DNA from 2 places in the Staphylococcus ureilyticus genome. Region 1 is predicted to be linked to the other one. Evidence: riboswitches for the same ligand, from Rfam matches in the RefSeq annotation. Region 1 holds a riboswitch; the other holds the start of a gene.
What was found. A riboswitch is a leader RNA that binds a small molecule or an ion and turns the genes downstream of it on or off. The one in region 1 is predicted to bind thiamine pyrophosphate.

Region 2: another riboswitch for thiamine pyrophosphate. It lies ahead of MUA21_RS04620 (3-oxoacyl-ACP reductase); the one in region 1 lies ahead of tenA (thiaminase II).

What each region holds. Positions count from the first base shown of each region.
Region 1 is NZ_CP094825.1:1,761,600-1,769,898, forward strand. Features, by position in the region: gene thiE (thiamine phosphate synthase) at 1-474, opposite strand, end outside; gene thiM (hydroxyethylthiazole kinase) at 477-1,256, opposite strand; gene thiD (bifunctional hydroxymethylpyrimidine kinase/phosphomethylpyrimidine kinase) at 1,249-2,070, opposite strand; gene tenA (thiaminase II) at 2,063-2,752, opposite strand; TPP riboswitch at 2,832-2,929, opposite strand; gene MUA21_RS08765 (transglycosylase family protein) at 3,234-3,908, opposite strand; gene MUA21_RS08770 (single-stranded DNA-binding protein) at 4,356-4,775, opposite strand; gene MUA21_RS08775 (YwpF-like family protein) at 4,965-5,405, shown strand; gene fabZ (3-hydroxyacyl-ACP dehydratase FabZ) at 5,454-5,891, opposite strand; gene murA (UDP-N-acetylglucosamine 1-carboxyvinyltransferase) at 5,955-7,220, opposite strand; gene MUA21_RS08790 (DUF1146 family protein) at 7,322-7,555, opposite strand; gene MUA21_RS08795 (F0F1 ATP synthase subunit epsilon) at 7,989-8,299, opposite strand, start outside.
Region 2 is NZ_CP094825.1:944,422-952,720, reverse strand. Features, by position in the region: gene rplS (50S ribosomal protein L19) at 1-339, opposite strand, end outside; gene trmD (tRNA (guanosine(37)-N1)-methyltransferase TrmD) at 443-1,180, opposite strand; gene rimM (ribosome maturation factor RimM) at 1,180-1,686, opposite strand; gene rpsP (30S ribosomal protein S16) at 2,091-2,357, opposite strand; TPP riboswitch at 2,555-2,654, shown strand; gene MUA21_RS04620 (3-oxoacyl-ACP reductase) at 2,762-3,514, shown strand; gene MUA21_RS04615 (LLM class flavin-dependent oxidoreductase) at 3,534-4,844, shown strand; gene ffh (signal recognition particle protein) at 5,092-6,459, opposite strand; gene MUA21_RS04605 (putative DNA-binding protein) at 6,486-6,818, opposite strand; gene ftsY (signal recognition particle-docking protein FtsY) at 6,805-8,040, opposite strand; gene smc (chromosome segregation protein SMC) at 8,037-8,299, opposite strand, start outside.

The sequences.
Region 1 (8,299 bases):
TCTTAATGTTCGAATCATTCCTGGGCCCACTGGAGCTTTAGCATCTGATTTTGAGCCCGTATGATACATCGGTCCAACACCGATATAATCAATATTGGTTAAGTCCGATACTTGATATTCTTCTAAATCACTTACACTAAGACCTATTATTTTATTACTAAATGTACTGGCGAATGCATCAATATTGGCATCATTTTGTCCTACATGTATTCCATCAGCATCTATTGCTTTTGCTAAGTCTACATCATCATTAACAATAAAAGGAACATGATAACTTTTACATAAAGATAATAATTTTTGTGCAAGTTCAATTTTGGCATTTCCAGTTAATGAACCATCCCCTTTTTCTCGAAATTGGAACATTGTAATTCCTGATTCTAAAGCTTCAGTCACAACATCTATAATTGATGTTTGTTTTGGTATATCTTGTGTACCACAAATAAAATATAGCTTTAAATACGCTTTGTTAAACATAATTACACCTCTTGCTTATTTTGATATTGTATATCAGTTTCAAAGGTCATATTATACAATGCATTTAACAATTCTACTTTAAAACTACCAGGTCCTGCTGAATTTTGTTCAGCTTTTTCTGCAGCGATATTATATAGAGAGACCGCTTCTATTAACGCATTTATAGATGGGGTTTCTGAGTCAACAAAACTTGCTACTATTGCTCCTAATAAGCAACCAGCACCAGTTATTCTTGCCAACAATGGAGATCCGTTAGATAGTTTAAATATGTGTTCATTCTGAGCAATAACATCCTCTTTGCCAGTTATGACAATAGACGTATTAAAGTGTTTGCGTGCTTCTTTTGCAATTGATACTGAATCTAAACTACTATCGCTGTCAGTTCCCTTCATTTTAGTATCGCTATTAATTAACGTTAAAATTTCAGAAGCATTTCCTTTAATAACAGTAACTTTTATTTCATTGAGAAACTTTTTGCAAAAATCTTTGCGGTATTGTGAAGCACCTACAGCAACAGGATCAAATATAATCGGTTTGCCAAGATGATTCGCTGTTTTGGCGATTTTTAAAATATCTTGTTCTCTTTCTTTTGTTAACGTACCAATATTTATTAACAAAGCGTTTGCAGCTGTCAGCATATCATGTGCTTCTTCAGGCGCCTCACTCATTGCTGGACTAGCACCAAGACTTAACAAACCATTTGCAGTAAAATTTTTAACTACATCATTTGTATAACAAATGACAAGCGGTTGATCCGCCCTTAATTTTTCTAAATTATTCATCATCTAAACCAACTTCCTTCATATATGCAAAATGGTTTACTGGACCTCTACCTAAACCAATTTCTGGTGTATGTTTAATACTAAGTGAAATAAATTTCTTCGCTTTTTGAACTGCATCGAACATCGATTTACCTTTTGCTAACTCTGCAGTAATAACAGCTGAAAAAGTACATCCTGTACCATGTGTATGTTTTGTATCATATCTAGGTTCTTCAAAGGTAAACACATCATCTTGTGTAAATAAATAGTCTATAGCTGTATTTTTATCACTTGAATGTCCCCCTTTTATAACAACACCCTTGCTACCAATTTCATTGATAAATATATTGCCAGCTTGATAAATCGACTGTTGGTCATGAATTGTAATACCTGTAATTTCTTCAGCTTCTGGTAAGTTAGGCGTCGCTATTGTAGCGTAAGACAATAAAATATTTTGTAAGTTTTCTTTAGCATCATCATCCATCAAAGAATCACCACTTTTTGCTAACATAACTGGATCGATAACATATGGAATATTGTTGTATTTTTTTAAATACATTTGAATAATCTCCATCATTTCTTTAGATGCAATCATCCCAGTTTTCAAAGCATGTGGTAGTTCATCTGAAAATACACTTTCCATTTGCTCTTCTAACCAATGTGAATCTAGATTATGAATATGTTGTACGCCTTTAGTATTTTGAGCCACAATGCTTGTTATTGCAGCCATACCATATACACCACATGCATGGAATGATTTTAAATCTGCCATGACACCTGCACCACCGGTAGGATCAGTTCCAGCAATCGTTAACGCAATCTTAGGTTTATTCATTATTTTGACCTCCGTATAACCAATTTTCTTGTATATATGCCATATTAAAGAAATTTCGTTCATGTATCGTACTTTGTAAGAAACAAGATTTTATTGCTTCTTTTTCTTCAACTGCAAGATTTTGCGTTAATCGGTCCATTAATTCATCAAAAATATTTACCAATTCATCCATTTCCGTACTATAAAATTCAAACCATTTTGATAAAATTGAGTCTTTATTTAATTCACTGTCTTTCAACGCTTCTTTAGCAATCACTTGATACACATATGGACAAGGTGCCATTGCTGCAATTGTATATGCAGCATTTTCTTTTGAATAGGCATTGAAATACATATGTTTGATATAATGATCTCCACTTGGTGGCCAAACTTTTTCTTGAACGATTTCACTATAGTTTTGTTGTACATATGTTGCTAAGATTTCGTGTGCTTCTACTTCACCATCAACTATAAATTGTATTTGTTCTACTAAAAATTGAACCTCTTCCAATCTACTCATTTTTGGTATTAACAATGCATATATATTTGCAAATTCTTTTAAATAAGAAGCATCTGCTCTCAAATAAAATTTCAAAGCCTCTTCAGAAATCGTACCATGCAACATTTCTTGGATAAATGGATCATTATAGATATCCTCAATAATTGGTTGTGAAGCTTTTTTTAATTCCTGTGAAAATAACAAATTTAGCCCTCCTAATTAAAAAAACTACATCCCACGTAGGAATGTAGTTTATTAATATATATTAGAGCAATTTCCCAAATATTAATGAATGCTACTTTCCTACGTTGGTCTTAACCAAATCAGGTTATAAGGGTCTGAATTTCTCATCTCAGCCATAAGGCTCCCCTAGTAGTTTCTTTATTATGTATTTATATAAAACATATCAAAGTACATCAACTATTGCAATAAAATGGTTTATATAAACATTCTAGTAATACAAAAACCTTTAATATGATTGTACTCCCAACAGTTATAAACTAAGTTAAATGTACATATGATTAGCTTTATATACTCTAGATGCATATTATTTATAAGAAAAAATATGCAGGACTTTGGCTATCGTTCATGCATAATTAGCACTAACTTAATATAACAATAAAAAGCTGAGACAATTAAATTGTCTCAGCTTTTCCAAAAATAAACTTTATTGTATTTTGTTATATTATGCTGTAACCCATTGTGAAGGGCCAACTTCATCATATAATTTTTGAGCTGCTGCATCTTGAACTGCTTCTGGTGCGTTAGCAGCTGGTTGACCTTGATATTCAGCTGGAGCTACTGAATCCCATGTACTTTGTAAGAATTGGAACTTACCTGAAGCACCTGATGATGGGTTTGTAGCATGAATATCGCCACCTGATTCACGTTGTGCAATTTGTTGTAAGTGTGCATTCACACCTGATGAGCTAGTTGAAGCTTCATTTGAGCTTGATGATTGAGTTGAAGCTTTTGTAGTTGCTTCTTGTTGTGGTTGTTGTGTTTGTTCAGTTTGTGGAGCAGCTTGTTGAGCTGGTTGTTCAGTTTGTGCTTGTTGAGGTTGTTCAACAGAAGTTGTTTGTTCTGATGATACATCTTCACTAGAACCTCCACCAAAACTCCATGACCATGTTTGGCCATCTGATTCAAAATTATAATTTGTACCATTATAATTAAAGTTATAGTTATATGCACCCTCTTGTACAGGTGATGCATTTAATTGTTCTGGATTAGATTGTGCTAAGTTTGCTAATTCTGCTTTGTCAACACCTTGTTCAGCTGCGTCTGCTGAGTTTCCTGCTGCAAATCCTGTTACGCCTAAACCTACTGCTAATGTTGAAGCTAATACTGTTTTTTTCATTTTTAAAAATTCCTCCTATAAGGTAAATAATTTTTTCGTTATGATTAATTTGCAAGTACAACTATAACATCTTAAAAACAGTAGTAGGTTACAGCCAAATAAAAAAGTACACCCTTTCTTTACATGGTGATTACATTTATAAAATAGAATATAAGCATCATCAACTATGTTGAAAACTGCTATGAAAGTTTATGTGACTATTTAACAAATATAGTGAGTGTAATAAAATTGTAATTTATCAGATTATTCTGTATTATTTCGAGATAAATTTCTACCTTCTTATAAAAGTACATTTTCCTATAAAGTATGTATTTTAGCTATTCCTATTGTCTATTGTTAATTTAATAGACAATAAGAATAGCCTGATAGAAGTATAATTAAATAGTAGGATTAAATATATTAGATTTGATGGGTTAAATTAACGGGGAGTTGGGAGTGCTTGAAATATTATACAATTTCATAAATTTCGTTTTCTTCAAAATCAAATTGACTTATAAGATCTGGGTTTTGATCTATTGGAAGTGGATCAAAAAGTGTTTCATCTTCATTTTTAGAACGTGGGGACATAAATTTAATAGTTTCAATAAAAATTTCTGATACAAAATGCATCTGTCCTTCTTTTTCAAATTTTCTCGATTGCATTTGTCCAGTTATACCAACCAATGAACCTTGATTGATATATTTTTCGACATTATTAGCAATTTTTCCGAATGCCTTACAAAATAAATAATCACAAATAACTTTTTGATTTTTATCTTTATAATTTCTTGGGACGGCTACGCAAAATGTAGCTAGTTTATTACCTTCCTTCTCATAAATTTTAGGGTCCTTTGTTAGTCTCCCTACAATGACAATACTGTTAATCATATGTCACCTCCTCTATAAGTAAATCATAAAAAATTCACATGATTCCGTCAAAATACAGTTTTTATAATTTCAAAAAGTAAATGACTACAAAATTCTACTTTTTTCACCTTTATCATAGAAAATTACGTTATAATGATAATATAAATACATTTTATGTAGAGTTTAAATTAATTAAATGGATGTGAGACGATGAAAACATTTAAAGCTGTTCGATTTCAAATCGTATCAGAAAATGGTGGTTTAACTGAGTACGAATTAGAAGATGGTGTCATCATCAATAAGGAAAACAGTGGCACTGGCTGGTTGCTTGAAATCGTCATTTCAGATTATCATTATGAAACTATGAAAACATATATGGATAACGAAACATTATTAGACATACGTGTCGTTATCACTAGACCTGCTAACGATCCAGCTTTATTTGATGCAACCATTAAACATATCATTCAATTAGAAAATACAATTTCTGTTGTTTGTGAATGTCACATTTACACATTAAGACAAGTTTATGCTGAAAGTTTATTAGAACAATTAATAGATGAAGGTTTATCTGGTGAAGACTTGAAGAAATCCTTTAATAGAATGATGCAATCTAAACCAAGACTGAAGGATGAAAAAGTAGATAAATAAAAAATAGTGTTACAGCCCGTTTTAAACAGTCTGTAACACTATTTTTTATTATTTGTCTTGTAAAGCAAATGTTAACTCACAACTACATGCTAACTGTCCATCTACTGTTGCCTTAGCACTACCTTTACCAATAGGGCCTCTGAGCTTCGTGATTTCAACTTCTAAGCGCAAAGTATCTCCAGGTGTTACTTGTTTTTTAAAACGACATTTATCGATACCAGCAAATAGTGCAAGTTTTCCCTTGTTTGCTTCGCTATTTAACATAGCGACTGCACCTGTTTGTGCTAAAGCTTCAGTAATTAATACGCCAGGCATTACTGCATATTCTGGAAAATGACCTTGAAAGAATGGTTCATTACCTGAAACTTGTTTAATTGCTACACATCGTTGACCTTCATCGTATTCTACAACACGATCAATCAATAAAAATGGTTGCCTATGTGGAATAATCTCTTTTATTTGGTTGTAGTCAAAAATTGTTTCCATAATTTGCTTCCTCCAACTTTACTTCTCTCTGTTTCCAATTTATTAATATAATATATTATAACATTAATCTTGTATTCTTTTGATGTCAGCACCTAATGCCTTTAATTTACCATGCAAATCAACATACCCTCTGTCTAAATGCTTTAGTTCAGTAACATATGTTGTTCCTTCAGCTACTAGTCCCGCTAAAATAAGTGCTGCTGCTGCACGTAAATCCGTTGCTTTTACTTGAGCGCCTTGAAGTTGACTTTTACCTTCAATTTTTGCACTTCTTCCTTCAACAGTGATTTTAGCATTCATTCTTTTAAATTCACCGACATGCATGAATCGATTTTCAAACACAGTTTCCGTTACTACTTTATGTCCATTTGCAGTTAATAATAACGCCATCATTTGTGATTGCATGTCTGTAGGAAAACCAGGATGTGGAAGTGTTTTGATATCTACCGGTTTCAATTCGTTTTCAGCACTTACACGAATAGCATCATCAAGGTATTCTAGATTAACTCCCATTTCTTCTAATTTATAAACTAGACTCGTCATATGTTCTTTGATTGCACCGTTAACTAAAACATTTCCTCTTGTAATTGCACCTGCAATTAATAATGTACCTGCTTCAATTCTATCAGGTATAATTGAATGCTCGACGCCATACAAGGCTTCAACACCTTCAATCGTAATGGTGTCAGTACCAGCACCTAACACATTTCCGCCCATTTCATTAATATAATTTGCTAAATCAACAATTTCTGGTTCACGTGCGACGTTTTCTAAAATAGTTTTACCTTCAGCTAATGAAGCAGCCATGATAATATTTTGAGTCGCACCTACGCTAGGAAAATCTAAGTGAATCGTTGTACCTTTCAATCCATTAGTAGTGTTTGCGTATATAAAACCACCATCCATATGGATTTCAGCACCTAGTTCTTCAAAACCTTTAATATGCTGTTCTATCGGTCTTGAGCCAATTGCACAACCACCCGGTAAAGCAACTTTGGCATGACCTAATCGTGCTAGTAAAGGTCCCATTACAAGTATACTTGCTCTCATTTTACTTACATATTCATATGGTGCTTCTTCATTTAATTGTTTTGTTGCATCTACTGTAACTTCTTCTTGTTCTTTATTATAAGAGACCTCAGCATTTAATGTAGATATTACATTATTAATTGTTTCTACATCACTAAGTGCTGGTACATTTTTTAATTTGCTCACGCCTTTTGATGCTAATAGTGATGCTGTTAATACTGGTAATACTGCGTTTTTTGCACCCGAAACTTTCACTTCACCAGTTAATTTTTTACCACCATTAATTTCTATCTTATCCATCTTAAATCCTCCACTTAACTACTTATATATTGCCTAAAATTTTTATTCAAACTTACTATTAAATTATATCGATAATCATACGTAATATACAATTATTTGAATTATTGTACCAAATATTTTATTTGTGTAGAAAATTGTAATAAATCTACAATAAAATTACTGACCGAAGTTCCAATTAATATTGCTAAAAATATCATACAAATTTGAACTTGTACTGGAAAACCTTTTTTAAAAAATTGCTCTAATCTCACTGCATTCAATGCCCAATAAGCAATACAAATACAAAGGACATGTAGTATGAGATGTACAATTGAAAATTGTCCTAAATATTCCATAAGCCATTCTCCTTGATAAACACTATTTATATATTTTACACGAAACACTAAACAAAAGATACTTAATAATTAGATTACTGACTTTTAAATAATAAGCGTCAATTTAATATTATTTTCCCATTATATATATCATGTATGCATAACTATTAAAATTAAATATTTTTACTTACTTTACTTCTAAACGATTAAAAGTATATGTGAAAGTAAAACTTTTACTTTTTTATTCATACTACACTCTTAAATCTTTGGTACATTATTATAATTCACTTGTGATTTAAGAAAGTTACTATAATCCATATTTTGAATTAATGTTTCATTGCTAAATTAACGCTAAAAATTTAATTTTGACATGTTTAATTAGAAAAGAAAAAGTCGACAAAGTAAAAACTTTGTCGACTTTTTTAGATATTCGTCATAGTATATCTTTTATTCATTATTGTAATTGAGCGACACGAAGACGGTTATTAGCACGATCTAATGCGCGTTTGGCTCTATTTATGTCACTGCTATCTTCTTCATTGTTTAAATGAGATTCTGCTCTTGACTTAGCTAATTCTGCTCTAGCGACATCAATTTCATTCGCAGGCTCTGCAGTTTGAACAATGATTGATAATTTATCTTGTCTTACTTCAACAAAACCTTCACTCACTGCAATATATTCTGAACCACCGTCAAAATTAATTTTGGCATAGCCAATTTCAAGTGCTGCAACTGTTGGAATATGTCCATACATGACACCGATTT
Region 2 (8,299 bases), 820 kb from region 1:
TTTAATTCTAGCAGCTTTACCACGTAATTCACGTAAGTAATATAATTTAGCACGACGTACTTTACCGCGACGTTTAACTTCAATTTTTTCGATTTTTGGAGTGTGTAATGGGAATGTACGTTCCACACCTACACCTGAAGAAATCTTACGTACTGTGAAAGTTTCTGAAATACCTCCACCGCGACGTTTGATTACAACACCTTCGAATACTTGGATACGTTCGCGAGTACCTTCAATAATACGTACGTGAACTCTTAAAGTGTCACCTGGACGGAATGAAGGTAAGTCTGTGCGTAATTGTGATTGTGTTACTGCTTCGATTAATTTGTGATTACTCATTATTTTTTCTCTCCTTCAACCTATGTTCTTGCCTAGACAAATATATAGCAGCGGATCATAGTGATTTTCGTGTGTCGCACACTTAAATTATGTTAGCACACTGTTATTCATTTTTCAATTGCTTTTTGTATCTTTCTAAAATATCTTTGTCTTTATCAGTAAGTGAATAATTTTCTAATAAATCTGGACGCTTTTCCCATGTACGTATCAGTTTTTGTTCATGACGCCATTGATCAATATGCGCATGATTCCCTGACAATAATACCTCTGGTACGTTCATATCTTGATAGGAACGTGGTCTGGTATATTGTGGAAATTCTAATAATCCATCCTGAAAAGAATCATCTTCATGTGATTGTTGATTACCTAAAACACCTGGAATTAATCTTACAATTGCATCGGTCATTACCATCGCAGGTAATTCTCCACCTGTTAAAACATAATCTCCCATAGAAATTTCATCCGTAACTAAATGCTGACGGATACGTTCATCATATCCTTCATAATGCCCACAAATAAAAACTAAATGTTCGGAATGACTGAGTTCCTGTGCAATTTCTTGATTAAATGGTCTACCTTGTGGGCACATTAAAATCACGCGTGTATTTTCTGTTTTTTCAATATTCTTCATCGCATTAAATATAGGTTCTGGTTTAAGCACCATACCTTGCCCACCACCGAAAGGATAATCATCTACTTGATTATGCTTATTTTCAGCAAAATCTCTAAAATCAACAGTATTAATTTGTAGCATTTCCTTATCTTGCGCTCTTTTTAAAATCGATTGATTTAATACACCGTCAAACATTTGAGGGAACAAAGTTAAATAATCTATCTTCATTACTCCAACAGTCCTTCCATAGGCGTAATATCAATACGTCTACCTTCAATATCTATATGTTTAACAACATCTTCTATATATGGTATAAGATATTCTTTATCCCCTTTGACAACCCATACATCATTGGCACCCGTTTCAAAAATTTCTATCACTCTTCCAACAGGAGTTTCATTATCATCGAATACGGTACAACCAATAATATCTGAGTAATAGTATTCGTGCTCCCCTAATTCAATTTCTTCATGATCTCGTTCTTGTAATAGGATTTCACCTTTTAAATGCTCAATATCATTAATATTGTTGATACCTTCAAAGGTCAACATGTGCAAGCCTTTATGCATACGATATGTCGCAATTTTCAATTCTATTGTTGGTTCGTTTTGACGTTCTATCATCACAGTTTCACCTGGTTGAAAGCGTACATCTGTAAAATCTGAGTGAGATTTGACTTTAATTTCGCCTTTTATACCATGTGTATTGATAATTTTGCCTATTTCTACTTTCATATAAGCTCCTCCGATAATGTATATGTATCATTGAAATTCGTTATTTTTTATTTTTCGACTAAAATAATTATAACATGAATTGTTAGTATTATTTTAAACCTTCTCTATATGTTATGAGCTAAAATATTGTATAAATCATCTTAAGTCATTCTTGATCAATGTATTCACTCGTATAAGCCTACTAAATTGTTGATGTTGCTTTATATAAATGATTACCGGTATGCTAATTTAAAAGGCTGGGACAAACGAATTGTCTCAGCCTTTTATGATTATATTGGCATGCACAATGGTTAACATTCAACCATAGTCATCCATACCGAGATGAGTCGTCGAAATCATTTTAAATGACTACGATTTCCACGACTCTCTCTTTTTTTAAAATTTTTATGTGCTAATAATGACGATTATTTTTGATCGTCAAATTTTTTCAAGATACCTTCTCTTGATAAGATGTTGTGTACAGTATCTGTTGGTTTAGCACCATTTTTCAACCATTTTAATGCTAACTCTTCGTCAATTTTAACTTCTGGAGCATTTACATTATTTGGATTATAAGTTCCGATTTGTTCGATGTTACGACCATCACGTGGCGCACGAGCATCTGCTGCTACGATACGATAGAATGGATTTCTTTTTGAGCCTAAACGTGTTAAACGTAATTTAACTGCCATTTATATTCTCTCCTTTGATTGTTCTAATTTTTATTTTCTACAAGAAATAATATTAACAGTTATCTAGAAGTTTGTAAAGAGTTTCTTCTTTACCATTTTATACTTTTAATCACTTCATTGTACCAATATTATTTTCGATATCATCGTAAACTTGACATTAACTATTAAACACTATAAATTGAAAATAAATTAAATATTAAATGCACTAGGGGTGTTTTTTAACTGAGATGAGATTTACTCAAACCCTTTGAACCTGATCTAGTCCATACTAGCGGAGGGAAGTGTTACAAAAATAACAAAGCTATATCAACATATTAACTATAGATTGTAGATTTTTAGTACACAGCTTCTCTTATGGAGGTTGTGTATTTTTTTATTTAATAAATGATTCTAGGAGTGAAATGATGAGTAAAACAATACTTATAACTGGTAGCAGTAGAGGATTAGGCGCATCCATTGCAAAAACTTTAGGTAGCCAAGGGCATCATGTAATTATCAATTATTTTCAGAATAAGACATTAGCAGAAAAGGTTGTAGACGAAATTGGTCACGAACATGCAATTGCGATTCGTGCTGATGTCACAGACAGAGCACAAGTAGATCAATTAATTGCAGAAGCCACCAATCATTTTGGAAAAATAGATGCTGTTGTGAATAATGCGCTTATAGGGTTTAAATTTGATCCTTCTCGCCAAAAATCATTTAAAGACTTAAATTGGTCAGATTACCAACAACAAATTGACGGCACTCTAAAAGGCGCTTTTAATGTAACCCAAAGTGTTATCGACCAATTTATTGAGCATAAATCAGGTACTATTATATCTATCGGAACGAATTTATACCAAAACCCTGTCGTTCCCTATCATGAATATACTACCGCTAAATCAAGTTTAATCGGTTTTACAAGAAATATTGCTGCTGAACTTGGTCAATATGGCATCAAAGCTAATGTCGTTTCTGGTGGTTTATTAAAAACTACAGACGCCAGTGCTGCCACTTCAGATGAAGTATTTGAATTAATTGAACAGACTACACCATTACATAAAGTAACAACACCACAAGATGTAGCAAATATGGTAGCATTTCTAGTTAGCGATCAAGCTAATGGTATCACTGGTCAAAATATTACCGTAGATGGCGGTTTAACAATGAACTAAAATATGGAGGGCATCAATTATGACGCACGATCAACATCTCAATATAGGTGTATTAATTTACGGTTGTGGCCATCACCAAGCTGCATGGCGTATGCAAGATTCTAGTATTGAACGAATCGGTGATATCAATTATTATCAATCGTTAGCTCGACTATCAGAACGAGGCTTGCTAGATGCTATATTTTTTGCTGATAATCAATCTTTTCCTGCAAAAACGGATAATGACATGCCTGCTTTTTGGTTTGACCCTTTAATGAATTTAGCAGCAATTGCGCAAGTAACTCATAATATAGGTCTTGTTGCGACTATCTCAAGTACATTTTCGAATCCTTTTACTGCTGCAAGACAATTATTGAGTCTTGATCATATGAGCCAAGGACGTGCAGGTTGGAATTTAGTAACATCTATGACGGATTTAGAAGCTGCAAATCATAGCATGTCTAGTTTACCCGCACATCACGAACGCTACAAAAAAGCAGATGAATTTGCATGTGTTATGAATCAACTATTAACATCTTGGAGCTTAGAAGATTTTGTACATGACAAGACACAAGATATTCTAATCAATGCAAATCATATCCATGCCATTAGTCATACTGGAGAACACTTTAAAGTACAAGGACCTTTAACAACACCAAGTAGCCTACAAGGAAAACCTGTTGCTATGCAAGCTGGTGCATCCGACCCTGGTATTGCACTAGCTACGAAATACGCAGATGCCGTTTATGCAGTAGCTTGGAATATACAACAAGCTACTATATTTAGAAAAAGATTAAATCATCAACTGGAATTAGCAGGTAAATCAAAGAACAGTTTGAAAGTCTTTCCAGGACTAGTCACATATGTCGCACCAACATACGAAGAAGCTTATGCTAAAAAGCAAAAACTAGACACACATTTAGCAACTGAAACAGCATTAAATCAATTAGAATTTTTCATTCATCAAGATTGTCATAATTGGGATTTGGATGAACCGGTCCCACCTTTACCACCATTGGAATCTTTTAATGGCCCTAAAGGTCGTTACCAAACTGTATTGGAAATTATAAAAGATAAAAACCCAACTTTACGACAATTGTTAGGCTATCTCAGTGCAGGTGGTGGACACTTGACACTCATCGGAACGCCTGAACAGATTGTTGACGAAATGGAACGTTGGTTCAATGCAGGGGTAGCTGATGGATTTAATTTAATGCCACCAACTTTACCAAATAGCTTAGAAGATTTTGTAGATTACATCATTCCTGAATTACAAAAAAGAAATCTTTTTAGAATACAATATGAGGGTAAGACATTTAGGGAAAATATGAATTTACCTAAATCAAATTAAATAACTTCCCACCTACACATAAAATTTCATCATTTAATATTTTCCATGATTTTGTAACGCGCTGACGCCTAGGGTTATGATATGAACGAGAGACTACTGGCTCGAGCCATATCCCCAGGCAAGCATGCGCGAGCAAAATCTCAATTCATATAAAAAGGACCAATCCATTTTCATACGGATTAGTCCTTTATTCGTAATGAGCCTTATGTTCCACTCACTGCTTTTACAACTATTTTATAGACAATTGTTAAAACGGTAAATTCATACCATTTAACATATTCTCCATTTGCTTACGTTTACCTTTTTTACCTTTGCCGCCACCAGAAAATTGCTTCATCATTTTCTTCATTTCGTTAAATTGTTTCATCAATCTGTTAACTTCTTGAACAGTACGTCCTGAACCCTTAGCTATACGTTTTTTACGTGATACATTTAATGTTTCTGGGTTATTACGTTCATTAGGTGTCATAGATTGAATAATAGCTTTAATATGGTCAATTTGTTTATCATCCATATTAAGATTATTCATCCCTTTCATTTTGTTCATACCAGGAATCATTTTCATAATGTCATCTAATGGACCAAGGTTTTTAACTTGATCTAATTGTTCTAAGAAATCTTCCAAAGTAAATGATGACGTACGCATTTTCTTTTCTAAATCTTTCGCTTTATCTTCATCTACATCTTGTTGTGCTTTTTCTATTAAACTTAATACATCACCCATACCTAATATTCGAGAAGCCATACGTTCTGGATGAAATGGTTCTAAACCATCTAATTTTTCACTCATACCAACAAATTTAATTGGCTTTTGTGTCACTGATCTAATTGATAAAGCAGCACCACCACGTGTATCACCATCTAGTTTAGTCAAGGTTACACCTGAAACTTCTAGCTGTTCATCAAACGATTGCGCTACATTTACTGCGTCTTGACCAGTCATCGCATCAACAACAAGCATAATCTCATCTGGTTTAGTAATTTCTTTTACATCACTTAATTCTTCCATTAATGCTTCATCAACATGCAAACGACCTGCCGTATCAATAATAACAAAATCTAAATGTTCTTCCTTTGCGTGTTTAATGGCATTTTCTACAATTTGTTGAGGTTTTACTTGATCCCCTTCACTGTAAACAGGAATATCAATTTGCTTACCAACAGTTTGTAATTGGTCAATCGCAGCTGGTCTATAAATATCGGCTGCTACTAATAATGGTTTTTTGTTGTATTTTTTACGCATGAGTAATGCTAATTTACCTGCAGTTGTAGTTTTACCTGCACCTTGTAAACCAACCATCATCACAACTGTTGGCGGTTTATTGGCCATCTTGATAGTTGCATTTTCGCCACCCATCAGTTGTGTAAGTTCTTCTTGTACTATCTTAATGACTTGTTGTCCAGGTGTTAATGACTTCATTACATCTGAACCTAAAGCTCGTTCTGATACGGTTTTGACAAAATCCTTTACGACTTTAAAGTTAACGTCTGCTTCAAGTAATGCTAGTCGGACTTCTCGCATCATTAATTTAATATCTGCTTCTGTAACTTTTCCTTTGCCACGGATCTTTTGCATCGTCCCTTGAAGACGATCGGATAATCCTTCAAATGCCATATCATTACCCTCCTTTATACTCTCAATTATTCCAAATCTTCAAGCGTTTGAAGATACTGTTTAATTATTTCTGGCTCATCAATATGCTTTTTGATCGCTTCATATATGTTTTGTCGTTTTTCAAAATTTTGATAAAGGCCTAGTTTCATTTCATAATCTTCTACTAAATCACCAGTTCTTCTTATGTTATCATACACTGCTTGGCGGCTCACATCAAACGTATCTGCAATCTCACTTAAAGAATAATCCTGTAGATAAAATAGTTCTAGATAGTTACGTTGTTTTTCCGTTAATAATGATTGATAAAAATCAAATAAATAATTCATACGTATAGTCTTAATTAAATCATTTTGTGTCATCTGTATGGCCTTCATTCTGTACATCCGTGCTATCTGTATGATCATCCGCTGCATTTGAATCATCAACATTTTGTTCAATCATATCAGCAAACAGTCCATATACATAGCTTTCTGGATTAAATGGTTGTAAATCATCTAATTTTTCACCTAAACCAACATATTTAACTGGTATTTTTAATTCATTACGTATCGCTAAAACGATACCGCCTTTTGCAGTACCATCCAGTTTAGTTAATACAATACCAGTCACATTCGTAACCTCTTTGAATGATTTAGCTTGGGACAAGGCATTTTGTCCAGTAGTAGCATCTAAACAAAGTAGGACTTCATGAGGCGCTTCAGGTACTGCTCTACCTATCACACGTTTTACTTTTTCTAGTTCATTCATCAAATTAGATTTGTTTTGTAAACGGCCAGCAGTATCACATATTAAAATATCTACACCCTTACTTTTAGCTGCATTAATGGCATCATACATAACTGCTGCAGGATCCGAACCTTCTTTTTGACTCATTACTTCTACGCCAACACGCTCTCCCCAAATTTTGAGTTGTTCAATAGCACCAGCTCTAAAAGTATCACCAGCTGCTAGCATCACTTTCTTACCTTCAGCTTGGTAGCGATGTGCTAATTTACCAATTGTTGTCGTTTTGCCCACACCATTGACACCTACCATTAAAATGACATTTAACCCTTCATTTTCAATGTTCATAATTTCTGAGTGTTCATCGTCTTGATGATAGATTTCTACAATTTTTTCTACGATAACTTCTCGCAAATCTTCAGTTTCTGAAATATTACGACGTTGTGCTTCGGTACGTAATTCTTCTACGAGTTCCATCACTGTGTTAAAACCAACATCTGCAGTTATTAACATTTCTTCCAGTGCTTCAAAGAAATCTTCATCAACTTTACGATAACGTGCAATTAAATTGTTTAACTGTTCTTGGAAATTTTCACGCGACTTTTCTAATCCAGCTCTAAATTTTGCACCAAGTTGTTGCGCTTCAATTTCTTCAAAGTCCTCAATTGAAATTAATCCGTCGTCATCAAAATCAGCTTCTTTTAATTTTTTTGGCTGCTTTGTTTTTTCCTTAGGCGCTTCGGATGATTGAGGTTGATCTACATCTAATTCAGATTGTTGTTCTTGTTCTAATTCGTCTGGTTTTTGATTTTCTGCAGACGTTGTGAATTTATCTTTTAGTCGTTTGAAAAAGCTCATACTTGTTCCTCCTTAATGACTTCATCAATCGTATTTAAATTGACACTTACTAATTTTGATACACCTGACTCTTGCATCGTTACACCGTATAAGCGATCAGAAAATTCCATTGTACCCTTACGATGTGTAATGACTATAAACTGAGTTTGGTTTGATAATGCTTTTAAATATTGTGCATAACGTATAACATTGGCTTCATCTAAGGCTGCTTCTACTTCATCTAAAATGACAAATGGTGCCGATCTCACTTTTAAAATAG